2 regions of the Streptomyces sp. NPDC091376 genome follow, and region 1 is predicted to be linked to the other one. Evidence: riboswitches for the same ligand, from Rfam matches in the RefSeq annotation. Region 1 holds a riboswitch; the other holds the start of a gene.

Region 1 (14,282 bases):
GGGCGCTGGCGTTCCTCGGTTTCCAGCGGGACCGGGGCACGGAGGTCGAGTCGCTGGGCGCGCTGGTCTTCCATGTGGCCCGGCATGCCGGCTGGGACGGCCAGGTGCTGCTCAACTACGGCTCGGTCGAGTTCCTGGGACCGTACGTGCCGCAGGTCAGCGCGACGGCGCTCGGGCTGTCGGTGGTGGCCTTCGCCTGGCTGGCGGCATGGCGGCTGCGGGCCAGGCGGTTCACGGCCGCCACCACGGCCGACGCGGCGTTCACGGCGGTGCTGCTGTTCACGATCACGAGCCGGGTGATCAGCCCGCAGTACATGATCTGGCTGGTGGGTCTGGCCGCGGTCTGCCTCGCGTTCCGGTCGAGCCGGATGGCGGTGCCAGGATGCCTGGTGCTGGCGGCCACGGGGCTCACGTTCCTCGGGTTCCCCGTCTGGTTCGACCTCGTGGTGGCGAGCGACGCGAGGGGCATCGCCGTGCTGGCGGCGCGCAACGGTCTGCTCGTCGTGGCCGCGCTCATGGCCTGCCGGCGGCTGTGGACGAGCACGGTCCCCCGGCCCGCGGAACCCGCACGGCGACGGGGCCGCCGGGCGCTGCCCGCTCAGCCCGCCCGCGACAAGGAGCCCGTCGAGCCCTGACACCGACGCGTCCCCGGCCACCGGAACAGCGGGGCGAGCGCCCACGCCCGCACCTCCGGCATACGGGCCCGTCCGACGGAGCGACCGCGGGCGGAGGCACCGGCCGGCGGCGGGGCTCAGGTTCGCCACGGCGGCTCACGGCACAGGCGGCTCGGGTCAGAGGCGGCCCACGGCAGGCGCGGCGGCCCAGATCCGGCTCGGCGGCTCAGGTCAGAGGCGGCGGCCCAGGTCAGGCCCGACAGCTCACGGCACAGGCGCCACAGATCCGGCCCGACAGCTCACGTCACAGGCGGCCCAGTTCCGGCCCGACAGCTCACGTCACAGGCGGCCCAGTTCCGGCCCGACAGCTCAGGTCAGGCGTGCGCGTACGTACTCGCGCCAGTCCGCCGTGAAGGCCTCCACGCTCGTGCCGAGCACCTTGTTCAGCGCGGATTCGAGCGCGGACTCCCGCGCGCCCTCGCGCGGCTCCGCGTCGCCCACCGCGCGGTAGAGGGCCCGCAGCCGGTCCTCGCCCCATCGCTCGGCGATGAACTCGCAGGCCAGCCAGCCGCTCCCGTAGGCACGGCCCAGCGCCTCCGCGTCGGCGCCGAAGGCGAAGTCGGCGTCGGCGGGGAGGCGGGCGGGCGGATCGCCGCGGCGGACCGCCCGCTGGAGCTCCGGGGCGGCCTCGGCGGCCGTGCGGCCGGTCCCGCGGTAGGCGGCCCAGTCGGCGAAGCCCTCGGAGAGCCACACCGGCGTGGTGGCGGAGGTGTGCGCCCTGGTCGCCACGTGCGCGGTCTCGTGTGTGAGGACGACACGGCGGCCGACCTCGCCGAGCACTCCGTACGCCTCCGGGTTGACGATCACCCGGTCGGCCCGGACCGCCGCGCTCCCCCCGGTCTCGCCCGTGGTGACCGCCGCGATGCCCCGGTACCCCTCGGCCGGCGCCCCCAGCAGCCGTCCCATCGCGTCCAGTGACGCCGGCACCAGGACCACCACCCGTCCCGCCCAGTGCTCGGGCCACGCCGCCGACACCGCGGGCACGGCGCGATCGGCGTCCGCCGCGATCTCCCGCAGCCGCGCCGGGCGCTGGCCGACGCCGAGGACCAGGCTGCGGGCGCTCCGCACCACCTCGATGTCACCCTGCTGCCAGAGGTGCTGGCCTTCGCCGCGACCGGGGCGGTCGGCCGTGACGTACCAGCGGCCGCCCCGCTCGGTCAGGTCCAGGCTGCGGTCGGCGGTCACGGGCGCGCTGTCGTACCCGTCGAACCGGTAGCGCAGTTCGGCCTCGACCGTGGCCCGGTCACCGGAGCGCCGTACATCGGTGAGCCGGTACTCCCAGGAGCGCAGCGGTACGTCGGCGAGGCTGGCGAGCTCGTTTCGCCCGGCCTCCCGCAGCTGTCGCGCCGCGGGGTCGAGAGCGGCCAGATAGCCGTCCTCGTCGTGCCGGAGGACCGCCGCGGCCCGGGCGTCGAGCGTCCGCTGGATGTCATGGCCCGCGGTGTCCGGCCCCTCGGGATCCGTGCAGCCGCCCGTCAGGAGCAGCCCGGCGGCGACGAGCGACGCCGCACGTCGTCCCGCCGTCCGCCCGAAGAACCCCTGACCGGCCACCCTGCCGATCGTATGCGAGCGGGCCGGACGGGACGGAGAGCGACAGTCGGGCACTCAGGGACGCGTCACCGAGGCGATCGGCATCATGCCGACGGGGTCGTAGCGCACCCCGGCCCCCGGATAGGGCGCGTGGACGACCTGGCCGTTGCCGACGTACATGGCGACATGGCTGGCGTCGGAGCGGTAGGTGACGAGGTCGCCGGGCCTGGCCTGCGACAGCGGCACCTGCAGTCCGGCGTACCGCTGCGCCTGGGAGGTGCGCGGCAGTCCGACGCCGGCCTGCGCGTAGGACCACTGGGTGAGCCCGGAGCAGTCGAAGCCGTGCGGGCCGTTCGCGCCCCAGACGTAGGGCCTGCCGACCACGCTCTGCGCGGCGGCCACGGCCGCGGCCGCGCGCGCGGACGCCGGACCCGCGCCGCCCGACAGGTCCGGCATGGCCCGGCCGGAGCGCGACGCCCGGTCGTAGGCCTCCCGCTCCGTCCTCGGAAGGGAGTTCAGCAGCCGCTGGGTCTGAGCGAGCTTGGCCTCGATCGTGCGTTTGTGGCGGGCCAGGGCGGACCGGGTGCGTTCGAGCTCGGCCAGTTTCCGGGTGGCCTCGGACCGCTCCTGGCCGAGCCTGCGCTGGGCCCGCCGGAGCTCCTGAACGGCCTCCGCCTCGCGTTCGCTCAGCCGGTCGAGCACCGCGGCCTTGTCGAGATACGTGTCGGGGTTCCCGGAGAGCAGGAGGGCGAGGGCGGGATCCACCCCGCCGGAGCGGTATTGGGCGCCGGCCACCGAACCGAGCGTGCTGCGCATCCGGTTGATGTGCTCCTGGCCGCGTGCCGCCCTGTCCTGTGCTCGGGCCACCTCCCCGCGGAGTTCGTCCGCGTGCTCCTCCGCCTGGTTGTACTGCTCCGTGGCCTTCTCGGCCTGCTCGTACAGCCGGTCGACCTTGGCCCGGGTCGACTCGGGGCTGTCGGCCGGGTCGGCGCCGGCCGGTGCGCTGCCGAGGGCGGCCGCGGCGGTCGCCGCCGCGGCTGAAAGGAGGGTGACCCGGGCACCCCGGTTGAAACCGGACGCTGAGGGTCGGCGATGGGACGCCACAGGAGCCGTACTCCCTTCCGCTGGACGCAGCCTGAGCGGCTGCTGCGCGGCAGACAGTAACGGCGGGGACACGGACCGGCCAAAAGCGGCAATGGGCGCAAACAGTGACGCCCCGACGGAGACCACAGGTCACCGGCGGGGCGTACCGTCAGCGGACGATGCCGTAATTCGCCCGAATGGGCGCCGCTTGGGAGGGCGTCGGGTCCGTCAGATCCGGACGCCGAACTGGAAGGTGCCCATGTAGTCCATCGACTCGTAGCGGACGGAGGCACCCGGCTTCGGGGCGTGCAGGATCTGGTTGTTGCCCGCGTACAGACCCACGTGCGAAAGGCCGTTGAAGAAGACCAGGTCGCCGGGCTTGAGCTGGCTGCGGCCTATCCTCACGCCGTCGTTCTGCTGCGTGTAGGTGGTCCGGGAGATACCGACACCGGCCTGGCGGTACGACCACTGCGTCAGCCCGGAGCAGTCGTAGGAGTTCGGGCCCTCGGCGCCGGAGACGTACGGCTTGCCGATCTGGGTCGCGGCGGCGTTGAGAGCGGCGGCGCCACGCTGGGAGGCCGGAACCTCGTTGCCCAGGTCGACGCGGTCACCCGCGGCGCGGCTGGCGCGCTGCTCCTCCTCCTGCATCTTCGCCCGCTCCGCGGCGGTCAGGGTGTTGAGGAGCTTCTGGGCGTCGGCGAGCTTGCCCTGGAACTTCTTCTTCTTCTCGCCCAGCGTCTTGCGGACGTCCTCGAGGTCACCGAGCTTGCGGGCGGCCTCGGCGCGCTCCTGGGCGAGGGTGCGCTGCTTGGACTGGATGTTCTCCAGCGCGGCGGTCTGCTTGGCCCCGAGCTGGTCCATCGCGGACGCCTTGTCGAGGTAGGTGTCCGGGTCACCGGAGAGGAAGAGCTGGACGGACGGGTCGATACCGCCGGAGCGGTACTGGGCGCTCGCCACCGAACCGAGGCTGTCCCGCAGGGTGTTGAGCTCGTCCTGACCGCGGGCGACCTTGTCCTGGATCGCGCCGATCTCCTTCTGGAGCTTGGTCTGCTGCTCCTTGGCCCCGTTGTACTCCTCGGTGGCCTTCTCCGCCTCGTGGTAGAGGGCGTCGACCTTCGCCTTGACCTCGTCCTTGCTCGGCTTCGCCGGTGCGGCCTGCGCGGCCTGGGAGGTGAGGGCGACGGCCGCTGCGGCGGTCGCGGTGAGCACGGTCACACGGGTGCGGCTCGGCTGCTTGGGTCGACGGTGGGACGCCACGAAGGCGAGCTCCTTCTTCCTCAGCCGCCTGCCGGGCTGTGGGGGGTTGAATCCCCGGCTCACGCCTGCCCAGCACCCCCGCGTAAATCGGGCTGAACTACGTGAAATCGGCGGTTCCTTCACTGTCATCCCGGATGGACGATCAACCGTGCGAAGGTTCGAGGCCTGACCCTAGTGACCTTCCTGTGATCAGTTCAAATCCTCATCAGAAAAATCTGGCCCACGAAGCGCATTCTTTACACACATCACACAGGCAGTAGCGATGACTTGACGGTACGTTCCGTGAAATCGGGCATTAAGCCCAGGAGTTACGAGACGTACTAGACGCGCGAAAGCCGCTTCAGCAACATTGCGGACGGGACGGGCCGGGCTCCCGCCTTGGCGACTCCGTCGGCGACCTCACGGTCGGTCGAGACCACGACGACGGGACGGCCGGGCGGCTCGGCCCGGACGAGCTGGCGGATGAGCTCGTCCGCGGTCACCCCCGGCTTGGAGAACAGCACCCGCACCCCGCGCGGCGGCGCCAGCAGCACCGGAGCCGCCAGCTCCGCCCCGTCGAAGACACAGGTGATCTCGGCGCCCGTCTGCGCGGCGAGCATCGCCAGACCGCCGAGCAGCCGCAGCCGCTGCTTCTCCAGCGGCATCGTCGGATAGCCGGTCTTGGTGACGTTGTAGCCGTCCACGAGGAGATGCACCTGGGGCAGTGCGAGCAGCTGGTCCAGCAGCGCCGGGTCGGTCTCGGACAGCGCCCGCGCCGCGATGTCCTTCGGGGTCATACGGCCAGGCTCGACCGCGTCGACGGTGTCGGCGGGATGCAGGGAGACCGGAGGCAGGGCCAGTTCACGGCGCAGCCCCGAGGCCGCGTCCAGCACGGTGTCCAGCAGCAACCGCACCCGCATGTCCTCGATCGAGCGGCCCTCCCGGGAGGCCCTGCGGCCCGCCTCCACCGCGGCCTCCGCCTCACCGAGCCTGGCCTTGAGCCGGCGCGCCTCGCTCTCGGCCGCGGACACCTGGGCGTGCGCCTCGGCCTTGGCGGTCTCGGCCTCGGCGCTGGTGCGGCGCACCGCGGCCTCGCCGCGCTTCACATCGCTCTGGGCGCTGCGCAGCTTGCGGTGAAGCGATTCGGCTTCCTTGCGGGCGGCGTCCAGCTCGGTGCGCAACCGCTCGGTCTCGGCCCTGGTCTGCGCCTTCAGCCGGTCGAGTTCCTCGCGGAGCCGCTCCAGCTCGCGCCGGCTCTCCTCGTCGGCGCGCTCGGCGTCCGCGCGCTGGGCCTCCTCGCCCGCGGCGGCCACCAGCTTCACCCAGCCGGCCGGGCGCAGCACATAGGCGGCCGCGGCCACGTCGACGGGGTCCGCGGCGGCGGGCGCGGTCCCCGTCTCCAGCGCACCGGTCAGCTCCGGCTGCGACTCCCGCAGCCGTTCGCCGATGCGCTGCCGGAACAGCGGGTCACCCTCCAGGGCCGCGGCCATGGCGTTGCCCGCGAACTTCGCGCGGCGCGTCGGGGTGAAGCGGGCGTACTGCCTCAACTGGGTGGGCAGTTCGTTGACGGTCAGCCCGCCGAAGGCGTCCGAGACCAGGGCGACGACACGTCGCCGTACACCTTCCGGCAGCGGGCGGTCGAGCGCCTCTGCGGCGTCGCCGGCACCGGCCGGCCCGGCGCCGCTGTCAGGCTGCTCCACAATCCGTCACCCCACCGTTCCTCCGTACGGGTCCGCACGGCTCCGCTCAGGAGCCGCTGCCCGGCCTGTCCACCAGCTCGATCTGATCCACGGCGTTGCACCAGCGGCAGCGGACCGACTCGATGGTCTCACTGACCACCTCGCGCTCCTCCACCTTGGGCTCGCCCGCCAGGTCCAGATGGACGTACTCGACGACCTTGGACGAACGGGTCACGTCGAAGCGGGTCAGGTTGCCGCACAGGGTGCAGCGCCACCGGGTGCCGGCAGTCGGCATGGGTACCGTCGTCATCGTGCCGTCCTCGTCTCTTCGTGCGTACTGCCCGTAACCCTACGACCTCACCGGTCCGCCGTGACACGGCGAGGCAGTCTGCCCCCTTCGGTCCCGGTACGCCATGCTCTGGTCATGATCGATCGGTGGACAGCGGCGAGGAGCGCGTTGAGAGGTCCCTCCGTGACCTACGGAGTGATCGGTCTGTGCGGTCTGCTCTTCGTCATCGGCCCGGTCTCCGGGCTCAACCCGTCCTACGGCACCGGGGACACTCTGCTCGCCGCGCAGACCGTCCACTTCGAACGCTGGGGCGTCATCCCGAGCGAGCTGCTGCGCGGCTCCCCCCGGGCCCTCCTCACCCCGCTCACCGCGCTCTTCGTGCACGGAAGCTGGCTCCATCTGCTGGGCAACATGCTGTTCCTCTACGTGTTCGGGGCGATGGCCGAGGAACGCATGGGGCACGGGCAGTTCGCCCTCTTCTACGTCGGCTGCGGCTACCTCGCGCTCGTCGCCTACGCGGCGGCCAACGCGGATTCGGACCACACACTGGTCGGGGGGTCCGGAGCGATCTCGGGAGTGCTCGGCGCTTTCCTGTGCCTCTTCCCGAGGACACGGGTGACCAGCCTCTACCCCTTCCTGTTCTTCCTGCCGCTGCGCTTCCCCGCGTGGATCGTGCTGATCTTCTGGTTCGCACTGCAGTGGCTGGCGGAGGCCCAGAGCACGTCGACGGGTCCCGGGGTGGCGTATCTGGCGCATCTGGTGGGGTTCGGGATCGGGTTCCTCTACGCGTGGGGCCGTTTCCGGCAGGCGGCTAGAGTGAAAGCCCAAGCAGCGGCCACCGAGGGAGAAGGACAGCCGTGATCACCGCGATCGTGCTCATCAAGACCAGCGTGGACCGCATTCCCGAGATCGCCGAATCGATCGCCGCTCTGGACAGCGTCAGTGAGGTCTTCTCGGTCACCGGTACGTACGACCTGATCGCCATGGTCCGCGTCGCCAAGCACGACGACCTGGCCGACGTCATCCCGGGCAGCATCAGCAAGATCCCGGGCGTCGAGGCGACGGACACGCACGTCGCGTTCCGCACATACTCCCAGCACGACCTGGAGGCGGCATTCGCGATCGGCCTCGACGCGTAGGCGCGTCCGGCTCGCCCTCGGGCCGGGCTCCTGCCCGGCCACGCGCCGGTCCGGCCCGGCGCGAAGCGCTCGGCCGCGCCGGCGATTCCTCGCCGAAGCGGCCGAGCGCGCCATGAGGATGTTCCCGCCGGGGACCCGTCCTTCGTCGCCGCCGGCTCAGACCGCGGGCACGCAACGGCCGTCCTCGGTGCGGTAGTTCCACTTCGCACCGTCGCGCACGAGCTCCGTCACCGCCCGCACGAACCGCTCGACGTGCTCGTCCGGCGTACCTGCCCCGAAGCTCACCCGGATCGCGTTCAGCGACCTCTCCCCCGGCTCGGCCTCCGGCGCGCCGCACTCGCCCACGTCCTGCGGGTCGCTGCCGAGCAGGGTGCGGACCAGCGGGTGGGCGCAGAACAGCCCGTCGCGTACGCCGATGCCGTACTCGGCCGACAGAGCGGCGGCGAAGTGGGAACTGTTCCAGCCCTCGACCACGAAGGAGATGACGCCGACCCGGGTGGGGCTCCCCCCGGCGGAACGCGAGGGGGACTCGTCGCCGAACAGCGACAGCACCTTGACCTCGGGCACCTCGGCGAGGCCCTCGCGGACCTTCGCGACGAGGTGCTGCTCGCGCGCGACGAGCGTGGCGAAGCCGGCGTCCGTCAGCGCCTTGCAGGCGGAGGCGATGGAGTAGACGCCGATGACGTTCGGCGAGCCGGCCTCGTGGCGGGCGGCGGTGCTGTGCCATTCGACGTCCACCCCGCCGTCCGTGCGCCGTGCGACCTTCCGTGAGGCGCCGCCGCCCGCGAGGTACGGCTCCGCGTCCTGCAGCCAGTCAGCGCGTCCGGCGAGGACCCCGGAGCCGAAGGGCGCATACAGCTTGTGCCCGGAGAAGGCGACCCAGTCGACGTCCAACTCCTGCACCGAGACCGGGTGGTGGGGGGCGAGCTGCGCGGCGTCGAGGACGACGCGGGCGCCGTGGGCGTGCGCGGCGGCTGTCAGCTCCCGTACCGGCCACAGCTCACCGGTCACGTTGGACGCGCCCGTCACACAGACCAGCGCGGGGCCGTAGGGGTCGCGGTCGGCGAGCGACGTCTCCAGGGTCCGCACCGCCTCCCCGGGCGTGCGCGGCGCGTTGAGGTAGGTGACGCGGGCGTCCCTCCACGGCAGCAGGGAGGCGTGGTGCTCCGTCTCGAAGACGAAGACCTGGCAGTCGGCGGGGAGCGCGGCGGCCAGCAGGTTCAGCGAGTCGGTCGTGGAGCGGGTGAACACGACCTGGTCGTCGTCCCGGCAGTCCAGGAACTCGTGGACCGTCGCCCGGCTGTTCTCGAACAGGTCGGTGGACAGCTGCGAGAGGTATCCGGCGCCGCGGTGCACGCTGCCGTAGTAGGGGGCGTACGCGGCGACGTCGTCCCACACGCGCTGCAGCGTCGGTGCGCTCGCCGCGTAGTCGAGGGCGGCGTACGTGACCTCGCCACCGGTCACGAGCGGGACGGTGACGTCCCGGCCGAGTACCGGCAGCGGGGCGGCACAGCAGGCGTCGGGGTCGGTGACGGTGACGGCGGCGGACGTGGCGACGGCGGGGACAGGAGCGATGACGGCGGGGGCGGTGTCGGGGCGCACGGACATGGCGGTATCTCCCGGGAGGAAAGGGCGAAATGGCTGTGGAGAACCCGTACGGCGGCTGAACTGCCGCTCCGCATACGGGTGTTGCCTCGACGCACGGCGTGACGGCACGTACGGAGGTGAGAGAAGAGGGGCCGAGGGGCCCTAGCGCATTCGCTTGCTCACGAGACAGCTCCCTTGAGGACCAGGACCCCAGGGGCAGGGGTCCGCGCTTGCCGTAGACCTCGCTGCCTACGACCTGGTCTTCACCCGGGGCACCCCGCCACGGACGGAGGGTTGCCGGACAGCGGGCCGGGGCCGTAGTCGCTGTCACTCATGACCTTGAGGAGAATCCTGCCACAGGTTCCGGAGCGCGCAAGGCGCAGTCCGTCATCCGGACTGCGCCCTGCGCCACATCGGTCGGCGTCTAGCGATTGCTCGCCGCCACCCAGCGGTCCAGCGCCCGCTTCGCCGCGCCCGAGTCGATGGACTCCGCCGCCTGCGCCATGCCGGACCTGAGCCGGTCCACCAGGTCGCCCTCGCCGTCACCCAGCGCGGCGAGCGCCGCCGCCGAGTTCAGCAGCACCGCGTCCCGCGCCGGCCCGGTCTCACCGGCGAGCAGTCTGCGGGCCACATCCGCGTTGTACGAGGCGTCCGCGCCGCGCAGTGCCTCCACCGGGACCAGCTCGATACCGACGTCCCGCGGGTCGAAGGCCTCCTCACGCACCGCACCGTCGCGCACCACCCACACCCGGGAGGTCGCGGTCGTGGTGAGCTCGTCGAGTCCGTCGTCCCCGCGGAAGACCAGCGCGCTGGAGCCGCGCTCGGCCAGCACCCCGGCCATGATCGGCGCCATCCGGGCGTCGGCGACACCGGTGGCCTGCGCCTTGACCCGTGCGGGGTTGGTCAGCGGACCCAGGAAGTTGAACGTCGTACGGATACCGAGTTCCTTGCGCGCCGCCGCCACATGCCGCAGGGCGGGGTGGAACTTCACGGCGAAGCAGAAGGTGATCCCCGCTTCCTCGGCGACCTCCGCGACCCGCTGCGGCGTCAGCTCCAGATTGACGCCGAGCTTCTCCAGGACGTCGGAGGCTCCGCTCGCGCTGGACGCCGCACGGTTGCCGTGCTTGACGACCTTCGCGCCGGTGCCGGCGACGACGATCGCGGACATCGTCGAGATGTTGACGGTCTTGGCGCCGTCGCCGCCCGTGCCCACGATGTCGACGGTCGCCCCGGGTACCTCGATCGTCCTGGCGTGCTCGTACATCGTCCGTACGAGCCCGGCGATCTCCTCGACGGTCTCCCCCTTGGCGCGCAGGGCGACGGCGAATCCCGCGATCTGCGCGTCGGTGGCCTCGCCCCGCAGGATCCGGTCCATCGCCCAGGCGGTGGCGTCCGCGCTCTGGTCGCGTCCGTACAGCAGGGAGTCCAGTACCGCGGGCCAGGAACGGCCCGCCGCGGTAGTACCTCCTGCGGGGGTCACAGCGCTCATGGCCGCTCCTGGTTCCGTATGTATGGGATGCCTCCACCCTATCGAGCCCCGGCACGGCGAAGGGCCCCGTCCATCGAGTGGACGGGGCCCCTGCCGTGGCGATCGCTTCGATCAGCGGGTGGGATCAGTGGTGGCCGTGGCCGCTCGTGATCTCCTTGTACTCCTCGACCGTCGGCTTCTCGATCTGGTTGCCCTCGCCGTAGTACGCCTTGCTCAGCCGTGCCCGGAGCTTCTGGCTGCGCGGCACCTTGCGCTCGACACCGTTCTCGTCGACCGTCGGGCCGATCTCGGTCGGCTTGTACTGCTCGTGCGCGGTGAGCGTGTGCAGGGCCTCCTGCGTCAGCGGCTCGTGGACCTCGACGAACTCACCGTGCGGGAGCCGCTTGATGATGCCGGACTCGCGTCCGTGCAGCACCTTGTCCCGGTCGCGCCGCTGCAGACCCAGACAGATCCGCTTGGTGATGATGAAGGCGATGACCGGTCCGGCGAAGAAGAAGATCCGGACGAACCAGGTGATCGAGTTGATCGACAGGTTGAAGTGGGTCGCCCAGAGGTCGTTTCCACCACCGATCAGCAACACGAAGTACCAGGTCAGCCAGGCCACACCGAAGGCCGTACGGGTCGGGGCGTTGCGCGGGCGGTCCAGGATGTGGTGCTCGCGCTTGTCACCGGTGACCCAGGACTCGACGAACGGGTAGACCGCGATCGCCACCAGCACCAGCGGGAAGATCACCAGCGGGATGAAGACGCCCAGGACCAGCGTGTGGCCCCAGAGGTTGATCTCCCAGCCGGGCATCACACGAATCAGACCCTCGGAGAAGCCCATGTACCAGTCGGGCTGCGCACCGGTGGACACCTGGTCCGGGCGGTACGGGCCGAGCGCCCAGATCGGGTTGATCGTGGCGATGGCCGAGATGACCGCGATGACACCGAAGACCAGGAAGAAGAAGCCGCCGGCCTTGGCCATGTAGATCGGCAGCAGGGGCATGCCGACGACGTTCTTCTCGGTCCGGCCGGGACCCGCGAACTGCGTGTGCTTGTGGTAGAAGACCAGGATCAGGTGCGCCACCAGCAGGCCGAGCATGATGCCCGGCAGCAGCAGGATGTGGACCGAGTAGAACCGGGCCACGAAGTCGCCGCCCGGGAACTCGCCGCCGAACAGGAACATCGACAGATACGTGCCGACGACCGGGACGGACAGGATCGCGCCCTCCATGAAGCGGACACCGGTGCCGGAGAGCAGGTCGTCCGGGAGCGAGTAACCGGTGAAGCCGGTGAACATGCCGAGGACGAACAGCAGGAAGCCGAACAGCCAGTTGATCTCACGCGGCTTGCGGAACGCGCCCGTGAAGAAGACGCGCATCATGTGGACCATCATGGCCGCGAGGAAGATCAGCGCACCCCAGTGGTGGATCTGCCGGATGAGCAGTCCACCGCGGACGTCGAAGCTGATGTCCAGGGTCGAGGCGAACGCCTCCGACATCAGCACGCCCTGCATCGGGACGTACGAACCGTGGTACTCCACCTCGTTCATCGACGGGTGGAAGAACAGCGTCAGGTAGACACCCGTGAGGATGACGACGATGAAGCTGTAGAGCGCGACCTCACCCAGCATGAAGGACCAGTGGTCCGGGAAGATCTTGCGCATGTTGGTCTTGGCCAGGGAGTAGATCCCCAGGCGGCCGTCGGCCCAGTCCGCGACCCGCTCACCCGCGGGCGCTTTCCGCTTGTTTGCGTCGTTGGTGCTCATCCGCGCTCCCAGAAGGCAGGACCGACGGGCTCGTCGAAGTCGCCGAGCGCTTCGAGGAAGCCTTCGTCATTCACACCGATCCGCAGCTGCGGAAGGGCGTGACCGGCCGGGCCGAAGATGACGCGGGCGCCGTCGGAGAGGTCGAAGGTGGACTGGTGGCACGGGCAGAGCACGTGGTGCGTCTGCTGCTCGTACAGGGAGATCGGGCAGCCCACGTGGGTGCAGATCTTCGAGTACGCCACGATGCCGTCGTGGGACCACTCGAGTTCGCGCTTGTCCTTGATGTCCTCCGGCTGGATCCGGACGATCATCAGGGCGGCCTTGGCGATCTCGGTCTGGAAGCTGTGGTCGTGCTCGCTCAGACCCTCGGGCATGGCGAACGTCAGCGAACCGACGACGACGTCCTCGGGACGCAGCGGCTCGTTGGTGTTCATGTTGATGAGCTGCTTGCCCTTGGCCCACAGCGTGTGCCGGAGCTTGTCCTCGGGCAGCGGGCCCAGGTCGCGCAGCAGCACCACACCGGAGAGCGGCACCATGGCCAGCGCGCCGAACATGGTGTTGCGAATGAGCTTGCGACGGCCGAAGCCGGACTCCTGCGCACCGGCCGCGAAGTCGGCCAGGACCTTGGCCTTGACCTCGGGCTCGGCCTCGATCGGGTGACGCTCGTCGGCGATCTCCGTGTCGGACATCAGGGTGCGGGCCCAGTGGACGGCACCCGCGCCGATGCAGAACAGCGCCAGGCCGAGCGTGATGCCCAGCGAGAAGTTCAGCGAGCTCACATGACCGAACGGCCAGATGTAGACGATCTCGTCGACCGGGAAGATCACGTAAGAGGCGATGAAGGCGATCGTGGCCAGCATCGACAACGTGAACAGGAGGGCGACCGTACGCTCGGACCGCTTGGCGGCCCGCTCGTCGATGTCCTGGATGCGCGGCTTGTGGGCCGGAAGCCCGGGGTCGGCGAAGGGGTCCTTCGCCTCCACGGTGCCGCGCGCGTGGTCCTGCTCGGAGGGCAGGGTCTCTTCTGGAATGTCTTGGCTACTCATGACTTCTTGGCCTTAGCGGTGTGGGCCGCGACCCAGATGGCGACGGCGATCAGCGCACCCAGACCGAACACCCAGGCGAACAATCCCTCGCTGACGGGGCCGAGGCCACCCAGGCTGAGGCCGCCGGGGCTTGCCGACTCGCCGCTGTTCACGGTCTGGAGGTAGGCGATAATGTCCCGCTTCTCCTGCTCCGGCATCGTCGTGTCGGGGAAGGAGGGCATGTTCTGCGGGCCGGTCTGCATGGCCTCGTAGATGTGCTTCGGGCTCACGCCTTCGAGGTTCGGGGCGTACTTGCCGTGCGTCAGCGCACCACCCTCACCCGTGAAGTTGTGGCACTGGGCGCAGTTGGTGCGGAACAGGTCACCGCCCTTGGCGATGTCGGCACCGTCGGGGCTGTACTGCTTCGCGGTCGGCGTGATCGGGCCGGCGCCGAGGGAAGCGATGTACGCCGCGAGCTGGTCGATCTGGGCCTGCGAGTAGATGACCTTCTTCTTCGGCACCTGGGCGCCCGGCTGCTGCGCGGGCATACGGCCGGTGCCGACCTGGAAGTCCACGGCGGCGGAACCGACGCCGACCAGGGAGGGGCCGTCGGAGGTGCCCTGACCGCCGGTTCCGTGGCAGCTGGCGCAGCCGACGGTGTAGAGCTTCTTGCCCTCCTCGATGGCGAGGGACTGGGCGGTTTCATCGGCCTGCGCCTTGTCCGCGGGCGCGAACGCGGCGTACAGCCCCCCAGTGGCCGCCAGCGCGAGAAGTAGGACGACGACCGCCGCCAGCGGATGG
Region 2 (14,282 bases), on a different contig from region 1:
GAGGCCCTCCGCGACGGCGACTGCGCCTCCTGCCGGGGCGAACAGGCACCCGTTCGTCCCGCCGGACTCACCCCGGACCGGGTCCGCGCCCGCATGTCCGAGGTCCGCGCGGCGGCGGCCCAGCCCGACGAAGGGAATCGCACATGACCGTTCAGCTCGTCCGCGCCGGAACCGGGGCACGGTGGAGGGGAGGAGGCGACGCCATGACCCCCAGCGCTGAACACCCGCAGATGTCCGTCGAGGAGTTCGAGGAACTCGCCCGTGTGGCCCCCGAGACGGTGACGCTCGAATTCATCAACGGAAGGCTGGGGGTCAAGCCCGCGCCGGACGGCGACCACGCGACGATCATCATGTGGCTGGTCCGCCAGTGCATTCAGCAGCGCCCCGACCTCGATCTGCATCCCGAGCTGGAGTTGACGGTGGAGGCGTACCGCACGGGCCGTGCCCGCGCGGACGGAGCCCTCGCCCCGGTCGGCCACTTCGCCGGCCGACAGCAGTGGGCCACCCCCGAGGGGGTCCTCATGATCGTGGAGGTGACCTCCTTCGACCCCGACGCGGACGCTCGCGACCGCAAGGAGAAGCCGCCCGCCTACGCGGAAGCCGCCATCCCCGTCTACCTCCTCATCGACCGCGACACCAACACCCTCACCGTCTTCAGCGAGCCGGAGAACGGCACCTATCAGCAGCACCCGACCTACAGGTACGGCGACACCGTCGCCCTCCCCGACCCCGTCAACATCACCCTCGCCACCGAGAAGCTCAAGGACTACGCCCACTGACCCCGCAGGGACCCGCTTGCCGCCGGGAGCAGGCCCGCGCCTGCCTCCAGTACCGCCTCCGCCTCCTCGGGGACCAGGGTCTCCTCGATGAAGGTGACGGCACGGCGGAGCCCTTCGCCGGTCTGGTACGGGAAGTCCGTGCCGAGCATCAACTGGTCGGCGCCGAACGACTCGGCGGCCGCTCGCAGCGCCGGCTCGTGGCCGTGGGCGACCGTGTCGTAGTACATCCGGCGCGCGGCGAGGGTCGGCATCTCGGCGATGTCGGGGGCCTCCCAGGGGACGTGCTGATCGGCGCGCGGCAGCAGCATGGGCAGGGCGCCGCCCAGGTGGGAGTTGACGATCCGCAGTCGCGGGAAGCGGCTGGGGACGCCCTCGAGCATCAGGTGCATCGCGCAGATGGTGTCCTCGGTCGGCGCGCCGACCATCCATCGCATCCGGTTCTCGGCGATGAGCGGCGAGCCCGCGTCCCGCCCCGCCGGATGAAGGCTGAGCACGGAGCCCCGGTGGTCCAACTCCTCGAACAGGGGACGGAAAGCGGGGTCCCCGAGGCTCCGCCCGAGCACCGACGTCGTCAGTCCGGCCCCGGCCATCCCGAGTTCGTCGAGCGCCCGCGCCAGTTCCTCGAGGGAGGCGTCCAGGTGCGGCAGCGGCAGCGCGGCGAAGGCGGAGAAGCGCGTGGGCCAGGCGTGTACGACGTCGGCGTAGTGGTTGTTGGCCAGGCGCGCGGCGGTGACCGCTTCGGTCTCGTCCGGGAAGTACGGCGTCTGCGGAGAGACGGACAGGATCTGGTGGTCGATGCCGGCGGCGTCGTTCATCGTGAACCGCGCGTCGAGTTCCGCCGGGCTGTCGTCCGCTCCCAGGCCCCGCTGGGTCGCCGTGTCGTCGCGCCCGTAGGACTCCAGGAGGCGGAGATAGTCCTCGCTCCACAAGTGGGCGTGCACATCGGTCCGCACCTCTTCAGCTTCACGCCGCACCGGCCGGCCCGCAAGAACAGCTCCGTCGCGCCATGACCACCCCCGACTAATCAAGTTTGAGTAGAGTGGGCGGCATGAGTGAGAAGGTCATTCCGATCCTGCCCTGCCACACCATCCAGCCCGTGCTCGACTTCTACACCGCGCTCGGTTTCGAGGTGGCCTTCGTGCAGAAGAGCCCCAACCCGTACGCGGTCGTGACGCGCGGCGGCATCGAGCTCCAGTTCTTCGGGATGAAGGGCTACGAGCCGGCCGCCTCGTACAGCACCTGCTACGTCCTGACCGACGACGTCGACAGCCTGCACGCCGCCTTCCGGACCGCGCTCAAGACGGCGTACGGGAAGATCCCCACCCGCGGGCTGCCGCGGCTCGGACCGCTGAAGGACATGTCGTACGGCATGCGGCAGTTCCTGATGACCGATCCGGGCGGGAACTGCATCCGCATCGGGCAGCCCACCAGCGAGGACCAGCACCATCGGCCCGCTCCGAAGGAGACCTTCGCCCGGGCCCTGCACATGGCGTCCCTGTTCGCGGACTCGAAGGAGGACCTGGCGGGCGCGGCGAAGATCCTCGACCGGGCGCTGGGGCTCGACGACGAGCGGCCCACTCCGGTGGAGCTGCTGCGCCTGCTCGTCCTGCGCGCGGATGTCGCGCGGCGTCTGGACGACCGGGAGACCGCGGCCTCCTCCCTCGCCGAGGCCGGCGCCGCCGAGGCACGTCTGAGCGCCGAGGAGCGGCGGTCGGCCCGGGACGACCTGGAGCGGCTCGCGGAGCTTCGGGGCTGACGCCGGGCCGGAAACGCCCGAGGGCGGCACCCCCTGGGAGTGGGGGTGCCGCCCTCGGTTCAGGACGGTCGATCAACCAGCAGGTCGATCAGAAGTCCATGTCACCGCCCGGCATGCCGCCCGGAGCGGCCGCGGCGGCCTTCTCCGGCTTGTCGGCGATGACGGCCTCGGTGGTGAGGAACAGCGCGGCGATGGAGGCCGCGTTCTGCAGGGCGGAGCGGGTGACCTTCGCCGGGTCGATGATGCCCTCGGCGACCAGGTCGACGTACTCGCCGGTCGCGGCGTTCAGGCCGTGACCCGGGGTCAGGTTGCGCACCTTCTCCACCACGACGCCGCCCTCGAGGCCGGCGTTGACGGCGATCTGCTTCAGCGGGGCCTCCAGGGCCAGCTTCACAGCGGCGGCACCGGTGGCCTCGTCGCCCTCGAGCTCGAGCTTCTCGAAGACGGCGGACGCCTGGATGAGAGCCACGCCACCGCCGGCGACGATGCCCTCCTCGACGGCCGCCTTCGCGTTGCGAACGGCGTCCTCGATGCGGTGCTTGCGCTCCTTGAGCTCGACCTCGGTCGCGGCGCCGGCCTTGATGACGGCCACGCCGCCGGCCAGCTTCGCGAGGCGCTCCTGGAGCTTCTCGCGGTCGTAGTCCGAGTCGGAGTTCTCGATCTCGGCGCGGATCTGGTTGACGCGACCGGCGACCTGGTCGCTGTCACCGGCACCGTCGACGATCGTGGTCTCGTCCTTGGTGATGACGACCTTGCGGGCGCGGCCGAGCAGGTCCAGGCCGGCGTTCTCCAGCTTGAGACCGACCTCCTCGGAGATGACGGTGCCACCGGTGAGGATGGCGATGTCGCCGAGCATGGCCTTGCGGCGGTCACCGAAGCCCGGGGCCTTGACGGCGACGGACTTGAAGGTGCCACGGATCTTGTTGACGACCAGGGTCGACAGGGCCTCGCCCTCGACGTCCTCGGCGATGATCAGCAGCGGCTTGCCCGACTGCATGACCTTCTCCAGCAGCGGGAGCAGGTCCTTCACCGAGGAGATCTTGGAGTTGACGATCAGGATGTACGGGTCCTCCAGCGAGGCCTCCATACGCTCCATGTCGGTGGCGAAGTACGCCGAGATGTAGCCCTTGTCGAAGCGCATGCCCTCGGTGAGCTCGAGCTCCAGACCGAAGGTCTGGGACTCCTCGACGGTGATGACGCCTTCCTTGCCGACCTTGTCCATCGCCTCGGCGATGAGCTCGCCGATCTGGGTGTCGGCGGCGGAGATGGAGGCGGTGGAGGCGATCTGCTCCTTCGTCTCGACCTCCTTCGCCTGGTCGAGCAGGGCGCCGGAGACGGCCTCGACGGCCTTCTCGATGCCGCGCTTCAGGGCCATCGGGTTGGCGCCGGCCGCCACGTTGCGCAGGCCCTCGCGGACCAGCGCCTGGGCGAGGACGGTCGCGGTGGTCGTACCGTCACCGGCGACGTCGTCCGTCTTCTTGGCGACTTCCTTGACCAGCTCGGCGCCGATCTTCTCGTACGGGTCCTCGAGCTCGATCTCCTTGGCGATGGAAACACCATCGTTGGTGATCGTGGGGGCGCCCCACTTCTTCTCGAGGACGACGTTCCGGCCCTTGGGGCCAAGGGTGACCTTGACGGCGTCGGCGAGCTGGTTCATCCCGCGCTCGAGACCGCGCCGTGCCTCCTCGTCGAACGCGATGATCTTGGCCATGTGAAGTGGTCCTCCCGGACTGGGGTGGATTTCTCCGGACCGCGCTGGCGCCCGCGACGGACGGCCTGCATGCCTTGTGGTTCCTTGCCCCACCCGGCCTGCGGGCCTCACCGACCCGGTCCTTAGTTGTCACTCTCACCCGGAGAGTGCTAACGCCAATGATTAGCACTCGACCCCTTCGAGTGCAAGCGGCTTCGAGGAAGCCCCGACGGGAGGGTGGGCTCAGTGATCGAAGCTCCGGACGCGTCGGAGGGCCCGTACCCAGTGCGGGTACGGGCCCTCCGTCACGTTGCTGCAGTCAGTCGGCGCTCAGCCGGCTACGCGGACCATGTCCGCCTGCGGCCCCTTCTGGCCCTGCGAGATCTCGAACTCGACTCGCTGACCCTCCTCCAGGGTGCGGTAACCGTCCATCTGGATCGCGCTGTAGTGGACGAAAACATCCGCACCACCGTCGACCGCGATGAAGCCGTACCCCTTCTCCGCGTTGAACCACTTGACGGTGCCCTGAGCCATGCCTAACTCCCCTATTACTGGCCCTTGCACAGGACCGCACCTCGCGGACCCGGGTCAGACCTCACCCACGATGTGTGGCGTGGATGTGCGCCGGAACGCGTCGACCGCGGCTGAATGTATCTGTCCAACTGCCCTCTGCAACAGGTCAATCGGACGAGAATTCCGGGCAGGACCGAAAGGACGATTTACGAGGATTACGAGCATTCCCGGGCAAGTCGGGCCGGGCAAAGCACACTTAACGTGCAACAAGCTCGAACACTTTGGCTGCTTCTTATCGCGAGCGAGCGCATTCTCATATGCGCCTGGCACAAGCAGCGGAGGGGGCTTCCCCAACTCTACCGCGCTCAACCATGCAGAATTGCCCCCTCCACGGAGCTTGCGGAGGGGGCAATTCTGCTTACGGAAAGTGAGGGTCAGCCTCCGGCGACGGCCGGGATGATCGAGACGCCGGCGCCGTCCGGCGTCGCCGTCTCCAGCCCCTGCTCGAAACGTACGTCGTCGTCGTTGACGTACACGTTCACGAAGCGGCGCAGCTTGCCCTGGTCGTCCAGGACCCGGGCCGCGATGCCCGTGTGGTTCTGCTCCAGGTCGGCGATCACCTCGGCGAGGGTCGCCCCCTCGGCCGCGACCTCGGCCCGGCCACCCGTGTAGGTGCGGAGGATGGTGGGGATGCGGACGTTGACGCTCATGCGAGACCAGCCTCTCGGAAGGAGTCCAGGTTGGGGCGGATGACCGCGGACATACCCGTCGTGGGCGCCACCGCGTCGAGGGTCTTCAGGCCGTCACCCGTGTTGATGACGACCGTGGTGAGGCACGGGTCGATGGCACCGGACTCGATCAGCTTCTTCGCCACACCGAGGGTGGTGCCGCCCGCGGTCTCGGTGAAGACGCCCTCCGTGCGGGCCAGCAGCTTGATCGCGTCCACGATCTGCTCGTCGGTGACGTCCTCGACGGCGCCGCCGGTGCGGCGGCAGATGTCCAGGACGTACGGGCCGTCCGCCGGGTTGCCGATCGCCAGGGACTTGGCGATGGTGTCGGGCTTCTGCGGCCTGACCACGTCATGGCCGGCCTTGAAGGCCACGGACACCGGGGAGCAGCCCTCGGCCTGGGCGCCGAAGATCTTGTAGGGCTTGTCCTCGACGAGGCCGATCTTGATCAGCTCCTGCAGACCCTTGTCGATCTTGGTGAGCTGGGAGCCGGAGGCGATCGGGATGACGATCTGGTCGGGGATGCGCCAGCCGAGCTGCTCGCAGATCTCGTACGCGAGCGTCTTGGATCCCTCGCCGTAGTACGGGCGGAGATTGACGTTGACGAAGCCCCAGCCCTCGCCCGCCGGGTCGCCGATGAGCTCGGAGCAGAAGCGGTTGACGTCGTCGTAGTTGCCCTCGATGCCGACGAGCTCGCCGCCGTAGACCGCGGCCATGACGACCTTGCCCTGCTCCAGGTCGTGCGGGATGAACACACAGGAGCGGAATCCGGCGCGGGCGGCGGCGGCGCCGACGGCGCCCGCCAGATTGCCGGTGGAGGAGCAGGAGAGGGTGGTGAAGCCGAAGGCGCGGGCGGCCTCCAGGGCCTGGGCGACGACGCGGTCCTTGAAGGAGTGCGTCGGGTTCCCGGAGTCGTCCTTGACGAAGAGCTTGCCCGGCTCGACGCCCAGCTCGCGGGCGAGGTTGTCGGCCTGGACGAGCTGGGTCCAGCCCGGGTTCAGGTTCGGCTTGCTCGCCACGTCGGCGGGGACGGGGAGCAGCGGGGCGTAGCGCCAGATGTTCGCCGGGCCGCTCTCGATCTGCTTGCGCAGCGTCTCGGGGTCGCCGCTCGGCAGGTCGTACGCGACTTCGAGCGGCCCGAAACAGATCTCGCAGGCGAAGATCGAGCCGAGGGCGAACCGCTCGCCGCACTCGCGGCAGGAGAGCCCGGAGGCGGGGCCCAGATCGACGGTGCCGGAGGTGTCGGCAGAATCATTGGTGGTGGCAACAGTCTGCGCAGCCATGGAGGCGAGGCCCTTTCTCCTCATCTTCCCCGCGGCGCATCTCGCCGCGAGACGGAATTGGCACCTTCCCTAGCCGTGAGCCTCGCGCGCGACGTGTGACGTGCGCCGAGAACGGCTGGAGGGTTGCCGGGGCTTCAACGGGCCGTATCCCTCTGCCCCTCTGGATGAGCGGTATTCGATTGTGTCCGCGCGACGACCCCGACATACGACGGCCGTCCGCGTTGTTCAAGACTGTAACCGAACCCCCGGACGCTTGAGATGGTCGTCCGATCCGCGAGATGGAGATCACGTGCTGGAAGAGGTGGAGCGCTGGCTCGCCCGGCGGTCCTGGTCGGTGACGGACCGGCCACTGGACCAGCTGCTCGCCGCCAAGCAGAACACCACGGTCAGCGTGGTGCTCCCCGCCCTGAACGAGGAGGCGACGGTCGGGGAGATCGTCGCCGTGATCCGCCGTGAGCTGATGACGGACGCGGTGCCGCTCGTGGACGAGCTGGTGGTCGTCGACTCGGGGTCCACGGACCGCACCGCCGAGGTGGCGGCGAAGGCCGGGGCGCGGGTGGTGCACCGGGACGCGATACTCCCCCGCGTGCCGGCCGTGGCCGGCAAGGGCGAGGTGCTGTGGCGCTCACTGATGGTGACGAGCGGCGACATCGTCTGTTACGTGGACGCGGACCTGCGGGAGTTCTCCGCGGACTTCGTCTCCGGGATCGTCGGCCCGCTGCTGACCGATCCCGAGGTGCAGTTCGTGAAGGCGATGTACGACCGGCCGCTGGCCGGCACCCCGGGCCAGGGGGGCAGGGTGACCGAGCTGGTGGCGCGGCCGCTGCTCAATCTGCACTGGCCGCAGCTGGCGGGCTTCGTCCAGCCGCTCGGCGGCGAGTACGCGGGGCGGCGCTCGCTGCTGGAGCGGCTGCCGTTCCCCGTCGGGTACGGGGTGGAGCTCGGCCTGCTGGTGGACGCGCTGCACACGGTGGGCCTGGACGCGCTGGCGCAGGTGGACGTGGGTGAGCGGCTGCACCGCCACCAGGACGGGCAGGCGCTGGGCCGGATGGCGGCGGCGATCTACCGCACCGCGCAACTGCGGCTGTCCCGCGGTCATCTGGTGCGCCCCGCGCTGACCCAATTCGAGCGGGGCGAGGACGGTTTCGTCCCGCGTACGCATCCGGTGGACACGGAGGAGCGGCCACCGATGGCGGAGGTCGCGGAGTACGCGGCAAGGGCCGGGCGGCGTAAGCGGCGGGACACGGGCGCGGCGTAACCGGGCACAGCCGGACACATTGTCTACATTTCGGACTTATGGGCTATGTGAGATCCACGGGCGCTCGGCGCCGGCATTCCAGGTTGCCCCGTCTCCTCGGGGCCCTGACGGTCGTCGCGACCGTCACCACGGTCTCGACCGGTCCGGCCGTCGCCGGCCCCGCGTCCCCCGTGTCCCCCGAGTCCGCTGCCTCCACCTTCCAGAAGCGTTACGCCGCCTCGGTCTACGGTGACTTCACCACCATCGGCAACACGGTCCTGGGCTGCCCCGCGGACCCCCGCGAGGCGGCAGCCCGGTGCACGGCGGCGACCTCCGGGACGGACGGCTCCACCGGCACCGGCGGAGCACCGCTCGAAGAGTTCGAGATGCGGCGGCTCGACACCGCCCGGATGTCGTCCGGCCACGGGTCCAGCACCGGCCGGATCACCGTGCCGCCACGCGCCCGCGTCACGTACGCCCGGCTCTTCTGGGGCGGCAACGACGGCACGTACCGCGCCCCGAACGGCATCCTGCTGAACAGCTGCGACGGCTCCGGATCCGTCGCGCGCCCCTCCCCCGGCGACCCGCTGAAGTCCGTGCCCTCGATCCGTGTCGACCGGAACAAGCCGGTCGGGGTCATCGCCGAGAACCTGGTCAGGGACCCGGACTCGGCACCCGGAGCGCACTACTACACCGGCGAGGCCGACGTCACCGGCGCCTTCGCCCGCGTCGTCGGCACCGGCAAACCGCTGACCGTCGCGGTCGGCGGCGTCTGGGCCCCGGCCGGCCGGGGCTGCGCCGCGGGCTGGTCCCTCTCGGTCGTCTACGCGTACGACGCCCCGGACGCGCGCTTCGCACCCGAGCGGCGCACCGTCCAGATCTACGGCGGACACGCCCTGCAGCGCCCCGGCGCCCCCGCCACGACCGTCCCGGCCAACGGCTTCCACCGCTCCGCCGGGCAGATCCGCGCATCCGTCACGGCCTACGGCGGCGACCGCAACCGCACGGGCGACCGCTTCCGCGTCGACGGCCGCGACATGACCGGCCCCGACACCGGCAGCGCCGACAACTTCTTCGCGGGCGTCGCCCGGGGCGCGGTCGCCCCGGGGCTGCGCGACAACCTCAGCATCGACGCCAAGGACTTCGCCCTGCCGGACGACGCGATCCGTCCCGGCGCCCGCTCCGCCACGCTCTCCTTCGAGACGGAGGGCGACAGCTACGTACCGTCGGCGCTCGCCCTGTCCGTACCGGTCCCCGACCTGGAGATCACCAAGGCGGCATCGGCGGAGTCGGTCGCCCCCGGAGGCACCGTCACCTTCACCATCACGGCGAAGAACACCGGCCGGCGGGACTACCCGGGCGTCCGGTTCACCGACGATCTCGCCGACACCCTCGACGACGCCGTCTACGACGGCAACGCCACGGCCAGTCTCGGCACGGTCGGCTACGCCGAGCCCGTGCTCTCGTACTCCGGCGACATCCCGGCCGGGAAGACCGCGACCATCACGTACTCGGTCACCGTGGACGGCTCGGAGGGTGCGAGCGCCGCGGCGGGAGGCAACGGCCGGCTCGGCAGCAACCTCGCCGTCGCGTCGCCGCGCTCCAACTGCGGTACGGGCAGCGCCGACGCGCTGTGCTCGGTGGCACCCGTGGTCGAGGAGGCCGCGGAGCTGGAGGGATCGCAGGCGGACCTCGACGAGGAGAGCCATGACGACAGCCTGGAACAGGGCCGGGAGGACGAACCTGAGCAGGGCGGCGACGCCGGCGAGGACGGTGACGACCGCGCCGCGGGCGGCAGGCACGGCAGCACCGGCGTGATGGCCGCGACGGGCCACGACAGCGAGCGCCTCTGGCTGCTCGGCGGCGTCGCCCTGGCGCTCTCGGCGGCCGGCGCCATCGCACTCGCGGCGACCCGCGACCGCGGCAACCACTGATCGGGTGAGGGTGCGGCCGGTCTCCGCCGACGGAAACCGGCCGTACGTTTGAGCGGTTCCAGGAAGGGCTAGGTTCGCGACATGGTCTCTGAGAACGCAGCCTTCGAGCACGCCGTCTCCGAGCACGCCGCACGAGTACTCGTCGCCTCCAACCGTGGCCCCGTCTCGTACGCGTTCCGCGAGGACGGCACGCTCGACGCCAGGCGCGGCGGCGGGGGCCTGGTGTCCGGGCTGTCCGCCATCGGCCCCGAGACGGACGCCCTGTGGGTGTGCTCGGCACTCGGCGAGGGGGACCGTGAGGCGGTGCGGCGCGGCATCGGCGAGCCGGGCGTGCGGATGCTCGACATCGACGCCGCCGTGCACGCGGACGCGTACAACGGCATCGCCAACTCGGTGCTGTGGTTCGTCCACCACATGCTCTACCAGACGCCGCTGGAGCCGGTCTTCGACGCCGATTTCCGGCGCCAGTGGGTGGCGTACGAGGCGTACAACCAGGCGTTCGCACAGGCGCTGGCGGAGTCCGCGGCCCCGGAAGCGGCCGTGCTGGTGCAGGACTACCACCTGGCCCTGGTGCCGGGGATGCTCCGCGACCTCCGGCCCGACCTGCGGATCGGCCACTTCTCGCACACGCCGTGGGCGCCTCCCGAGTACTTCCGGATGCTGCCGGACGACATCGCCGAGCAGCTGCTGCTCGGGATGCTCGGGGCGAGCAGGCTGGGCTTCCTGACGCAGCGCTGGCTCGGCGCCTTCCAGAGCTGCTGCCGGCAGATCCTCACGGACTACGACATCGACGGCCACTGGCCCAAGGACGGATCGCCCAGCCTCGAGTTCCGGCTGCCCGGCCACCGCCGCAGGCGGACCGAGCTCGGGGTGCACGGGCTCGGCGCGGACGCCGACTTCCTGCGGGAGCGGTCCCGGCGGCCGGACGTGGACGAGCGGATGGCGGCCCTGCGCGAACAGATCGGCGGCGAGGAGCGCGGGCCCGGCCGGCGCCGGACGATCGTGCGGGTGGACCGTACCGAGCTGTCGAAGAACATCGTGCGCGGACTGCTGGCGTACCGGACGCTGCTCGACGAACACCCGGAGTGGCACGAGCGGGTCGTGCACATCGCCTTCGCGTACCCGTCGCGGCAGGACCTCGCCGTCTACCGCGACTACACGGCGGAGGTCTCCAGGGTCGCGGAGGAGATCAACGCCCGGTACGGCACGCCGGGCTGGACGCCCGTACTCCTGCACGTCAAGGACGACTTCGCGCGCTCACTGGCCGCGTACCGGCTGGCGGACGTCGCGCTCGTCAACCCCATCCGGGACGGGATGAACCTGGTCGCCAAGGAGATCCCGGTCGTCTCGGAGGCGGGCTGCGCGCTGGTGCTGTCGCGGGAGGCGGGCGCGTACGCGGAACTGCGCGACGACGCGCTGGTGGTGAACCCGTACGACGTCTCGGGCACGGCCGACGCCCTGTACCACGCGCTCGCGATGCCGGACGCCGAACGGGCGGAACGCAGCAAGCGCCTGTCCGCGGCGGCGACCGCGCTGCCGCCCCAGCAGTGGTTCCTGGACCAGCTGCACGCCCTGGAGTCGCTCGACGAGGGCGGGCGGCCCGGCTGACACGGCCGAACCGCCGCACCCCGCCGGGGCCGTGTGCCCGGCAAGTACCGCCTGACGCACGACGTCCGGCGGTACGCCGGTACGGCGCAGCCGGTACGGCGCAGCCGGTACGGAGACCGGCCTCCGTCTCGCGATCGCACGCACCGGTCGCCGCGCGCCCCGCGCTGCGGGTGGGCCGTTCCGCGGAATCGGCCCACCGCGAGAATCGACCTATCCTCGGCGCTTGATCGTGGCGGCGAGGCCGGCGAGGAAGCCGACGACGCCGGCGGGGCCGGGGAGCAGCAGGTCGGCGCGTTCGGCGAGCTCCGGGACCTCGGAGCTGCCGCTGCACAGGAGCAGTCCCGGCACCCCGTCGGAGCGGAGCTTGTCGACCGCGGCGAACGCGGCGAGGTCGCCGAGGTCGTCGCCCGCGTAGACGACCGCCGCGGCCTTCGTCTCGCGTACGTACTCGGCGAGCGCGATGCCCTTGTCGATGCCGGGCGGGCGCACCTCCAGGACCAGCCGGCCCGGCTCCACGATCAGGCCGTGGCGGGCGGCGAGGTCGGCGATCGGCCCGCGCAGTGCCTCGAACGCGGCCTGCGGGTCCTCGGCGCGGCGCGTGTGCACGGCGACCGCGCGGCCCTTCTCCTCGATCCAGGTGCCCTGCCAGGCGCCCATCGCGTCGAGGAGGCCCGGCAGCTCGGCCCGCACGGCGGCGACGCCGGGATGCTCGGGCTGGGCGTGCACGGTGCCGCTGACGGCGTCCCACCGCTCGGCGCCGTAGTGACCGAGCACGACGAGGTGTTCGAGTCCTGCGACACCGGCGAAGCCGCCGTACCGCACGGCGACCCCGGCGGGCCGTCCCGTCACGACGGCGACGGACGCGACGAGCGGTGCCAGTTCGGCGAGCGCCGGCACGGCTTCGGGGTGTGCCCTGGCCTGCTCCGGGTCCGGCACGATGTCCGCCAGTGTCCCGTCGAAGTCGAGTGCGACGACGCTGTCCCCGGGGCGATCGAGAACCGCGGTGAGTCCGTCCCGGCCGGCGGCGGTGGCCGGCTCCGGCAGTGCGTCCGAGTAGCTGCCCATACCCCGACCCTATCGACGCGGCCCCGCCTCAGCCACGGCGCGCGGCGCCGGAACGCGCCGGGTCAGCGCCTCTCGCGCTGGGCCTCGCGGACGCGCCGCAGGCGGTTCACCGTGACCGGGTCGTGGGCGAGGGCGCGCGGATCGTCCAGGAGGGCGTTCAGGAGCTGGTAGTAGCGGGTCGGGGAGATCCCGAGATCCTCCCGTATCGCCCGCTCCTTGGCGCCGGGACCGGGCCAGGACGCGCGCTCGACGGCGAGGACGGCGCGGTCCCGTTCGGAGAGTTCGTCGGTCATATCAGCAACATAACCGCCCACCCGGACAGCGACCGGCGCCTCCACCCGGGTGAACTCCCACCGGACCGCCCGGCCTCCGGGCTTGCCCGGCACCGGAGCGGTCCGGGTCCGTCACGGTCCGGGTCCGGCACGGTCCAGGTCCGGCGGCGCGCGGGGCGCTGGGCGCTGGGCGCTGGGCGCTGGGCGCTCCGGCGTCTACTTCGACGCGTCCGCCTCGATCTCGGCCTTCGCCGCGTCGTTCGCGATCCGGTTCAGCACCGCTTCCGGGTTTCCGTCCGGCGCGACCGCCTGGCCTATGTTCTGCTTCACGCTCGCGCTGACCTTCGCCCACGACATCTCGCCGGACGGGTACAGCTCGGACGTCGGCAGCGCGTCGAGGAACTCCCACAGGTCCTTGTGCTTCGTGTCCGCCGCCATCGTGTCGCTCGCGCTGACGGTGACCGGCAGGATGTCGTAGCGGTCGGAGAACTCCAGGACGTTCTTGTCGCTGTACGCGAAGTCGAGGAAGCGGCCGATCTCCTTGCGGTGGCCGTGCTGCTTGAACGCCATCATCCAGTCGGCCACGCCCATCGACGCCTTGGCCCGGCCCTCGGCGCCGGGCATCGGCACCATCCCGACCTTCACGCCCTTCTTCTCGGCCTGCTGCATCAGCGTGGGGTGGCCGTTGAGCATGCCGACCTCACCTCGCGTGAACGCCTCGAAGGCCTGCGCGCGGTCCAGCTTGCCCGGCGGGACCGGGCCCGTGAGGCCCGGGGTGACGAGCTTGTCCTTCAGCCAGCGGAACGTTTCGATGTTCTGCTCGGAGTCGATCTGGTACTCCCCGCCGTTGCGGTCGCGGTAGCCGCCGCCTCCGCTCAGCAGCCAGATCATGGTCTCGGCCTGGGACTCCTCGGAGCCGAGCGGCAGCGCGAAGGGGTACGTCACCCCGCGCGCCTTCAGCTTCTGCGCGGCGGCGCGCAGTTCCGGCCAGGTCTTCGGCGCCTCGACGCCCGCGTCGTCGAAGAGTTCCTCGTTGAAGAACAGCAGGCGCGTGCTGGCCGCGAACGGCAGACCGTACTGGACGCGCCCGCTCTGGCCCGCGTCGCTCAGCATCGGAAGGAAGTTCGCCTGCGTGGGGATCGTGACGAGTTCCTCCACGCGGTACAGCTTGTTCTGGTTCGCGTAGTCGGCGTACGCACCGATCTGGGCGATGTCGGGCGCGTTGCCGGCGTCCACCATCTCGGCGACCTTCCGGTCGACGTCCTTCCAGGAGTAGACGTCGACGTCGACCTTGATGCCGGGGTTGCCCGACTCGAAGTCCCGCGCGAGGTCGTCCCAGTACGCCTGCGAGGAGTCGGCCGCGCCGTTGCCGTAGTCGGCGGCGACGAGCCTGAGGGTCACGCCGTCCGATCCGCCG

What was found. Region 1 has a riboswitch for S-adenosylmethionine ahead of ACIQMR_RS02325 (aminotransferase class V-fold PLP-dependent enzyme). Riboswitches for the same ligand answer to the same signal wherever they lie in the genome.
Region 2: another riboswitch for S-adenosylmethionine. It lies ahead of thrC (threonine synthase); the one in region 1 lies ahead of ACIQMR_RS02325 (aminotransferase class V-fold PLP-dependent enzyme).

Annotation. Positions count from the first base shown of each region.
Region 1 is NZ_JBIVUF010000001.1:524,468-538,749, reverse strand. Features, by position in the region: gene ACIQMR_RS02365 (glycosyltransferase 87 family protein) at 1-635, shown strand, start outside; gene ACIQMR_RS02360 (hypothetical protein) at 984-2,225, opposite strand; gene ACIQMR_RS02355 (NlpC/P60 family protein) at 2,280-3,308, opposite strand; gene ACIQMR_RS02350 (NlpC/P60 family protein) at 3,516-4,544, opposite strand; gene ACIQMR_RS02345 (NYN domain-containing protein) at 4,865-6,223, opposite strand; gene ACIQMR_RS02340 (hypothetical protein) at 6,270-6,512, opposite strand; gene ACIQMR_RS02335 (rhomboid family intramembrane serine protease) at 6,627-7,352, shown strand; gene ACIQMR_RS02330 (Lrp/AsnC ligand binding domain-containing protein) at 7,349-7,630, shown strand; gene ACIQMR_RS02325 (aminotransferase class V-fold PLP-dependent enzyme) at 7,787-9,238, opposite strand; SAM riboswitch class IV at 9,439-9,556, opposite strand; gene trpD (anthranilate phosphoribosyltransferase) at 9,642-10,706, opposite strand; gene ACIQMR_RS02315 (cytochrome bc complex cytochrome b subunit) at 10,831-12,456, opposite strand; gene ACIQMR_RS02310 (Rieske 2Fe-2S domain-containing protein) at 12,453-13,502, opposite strand; gene ACIQMR_RS02305 (c-type cytochrome) at 13,499-14,282, opposite strand, start outside.
Region 2 is NZ_JBIVUF010000011.1:118,389-132,670, reverse strand. Features, by position in the region: gene ACIQMR_RS23805 (hypothetical protein) at 1-147, shown strand, start outside; gene ACIQMR_RS23800 (Uma2 family endonuclease) at 204-779, shown strand; gene ACIQMR_RS23795 (amidohydrolase family protein) at 767-1,732, opposite strand; gene ACIQMR_RS23790 (bleomycin resistance protein) at 1,828-2,535, shown strand; gene groL (chaperonin GroEL) at 2,624-4,246, opposite strand; gene ACIQMR_RS23780 (cold-shock protein) at 4,556-4,759, opposite strand; gene ACIQMR_RS23775 (MoaD/ThiS family protein) at 5,173-5,448, opposite strand; gene thrC (threonine synthase) at 5,445-6,749, opposite strand; SAM riboswitch class I at 6,767-6,920, opposite strand; gene ACIQMR_RS23765 (glucosyl-3-phosphoglycerate synthase) at 7,039-8,007, shown strand; gene ACIQMR_RS23760 (hypothetical protein) at 8,091-9,920, shown strand; gene ACIQMR_RS23755 (trehalose-6-phosphate synthase) at 10,002-11,528, shown strand; gene otsB (trehalose-phosphatase) at 11,739-12,593, opposite strand; gene ACIQMR_RS23745 (DUF3263 domain-containing protein) at 12,656-12,886, opposite strand; gene ACIQMR_RS23740 (ABC transporter substrate-binding protein) at 13,082-14,282, opposite strand, start outside.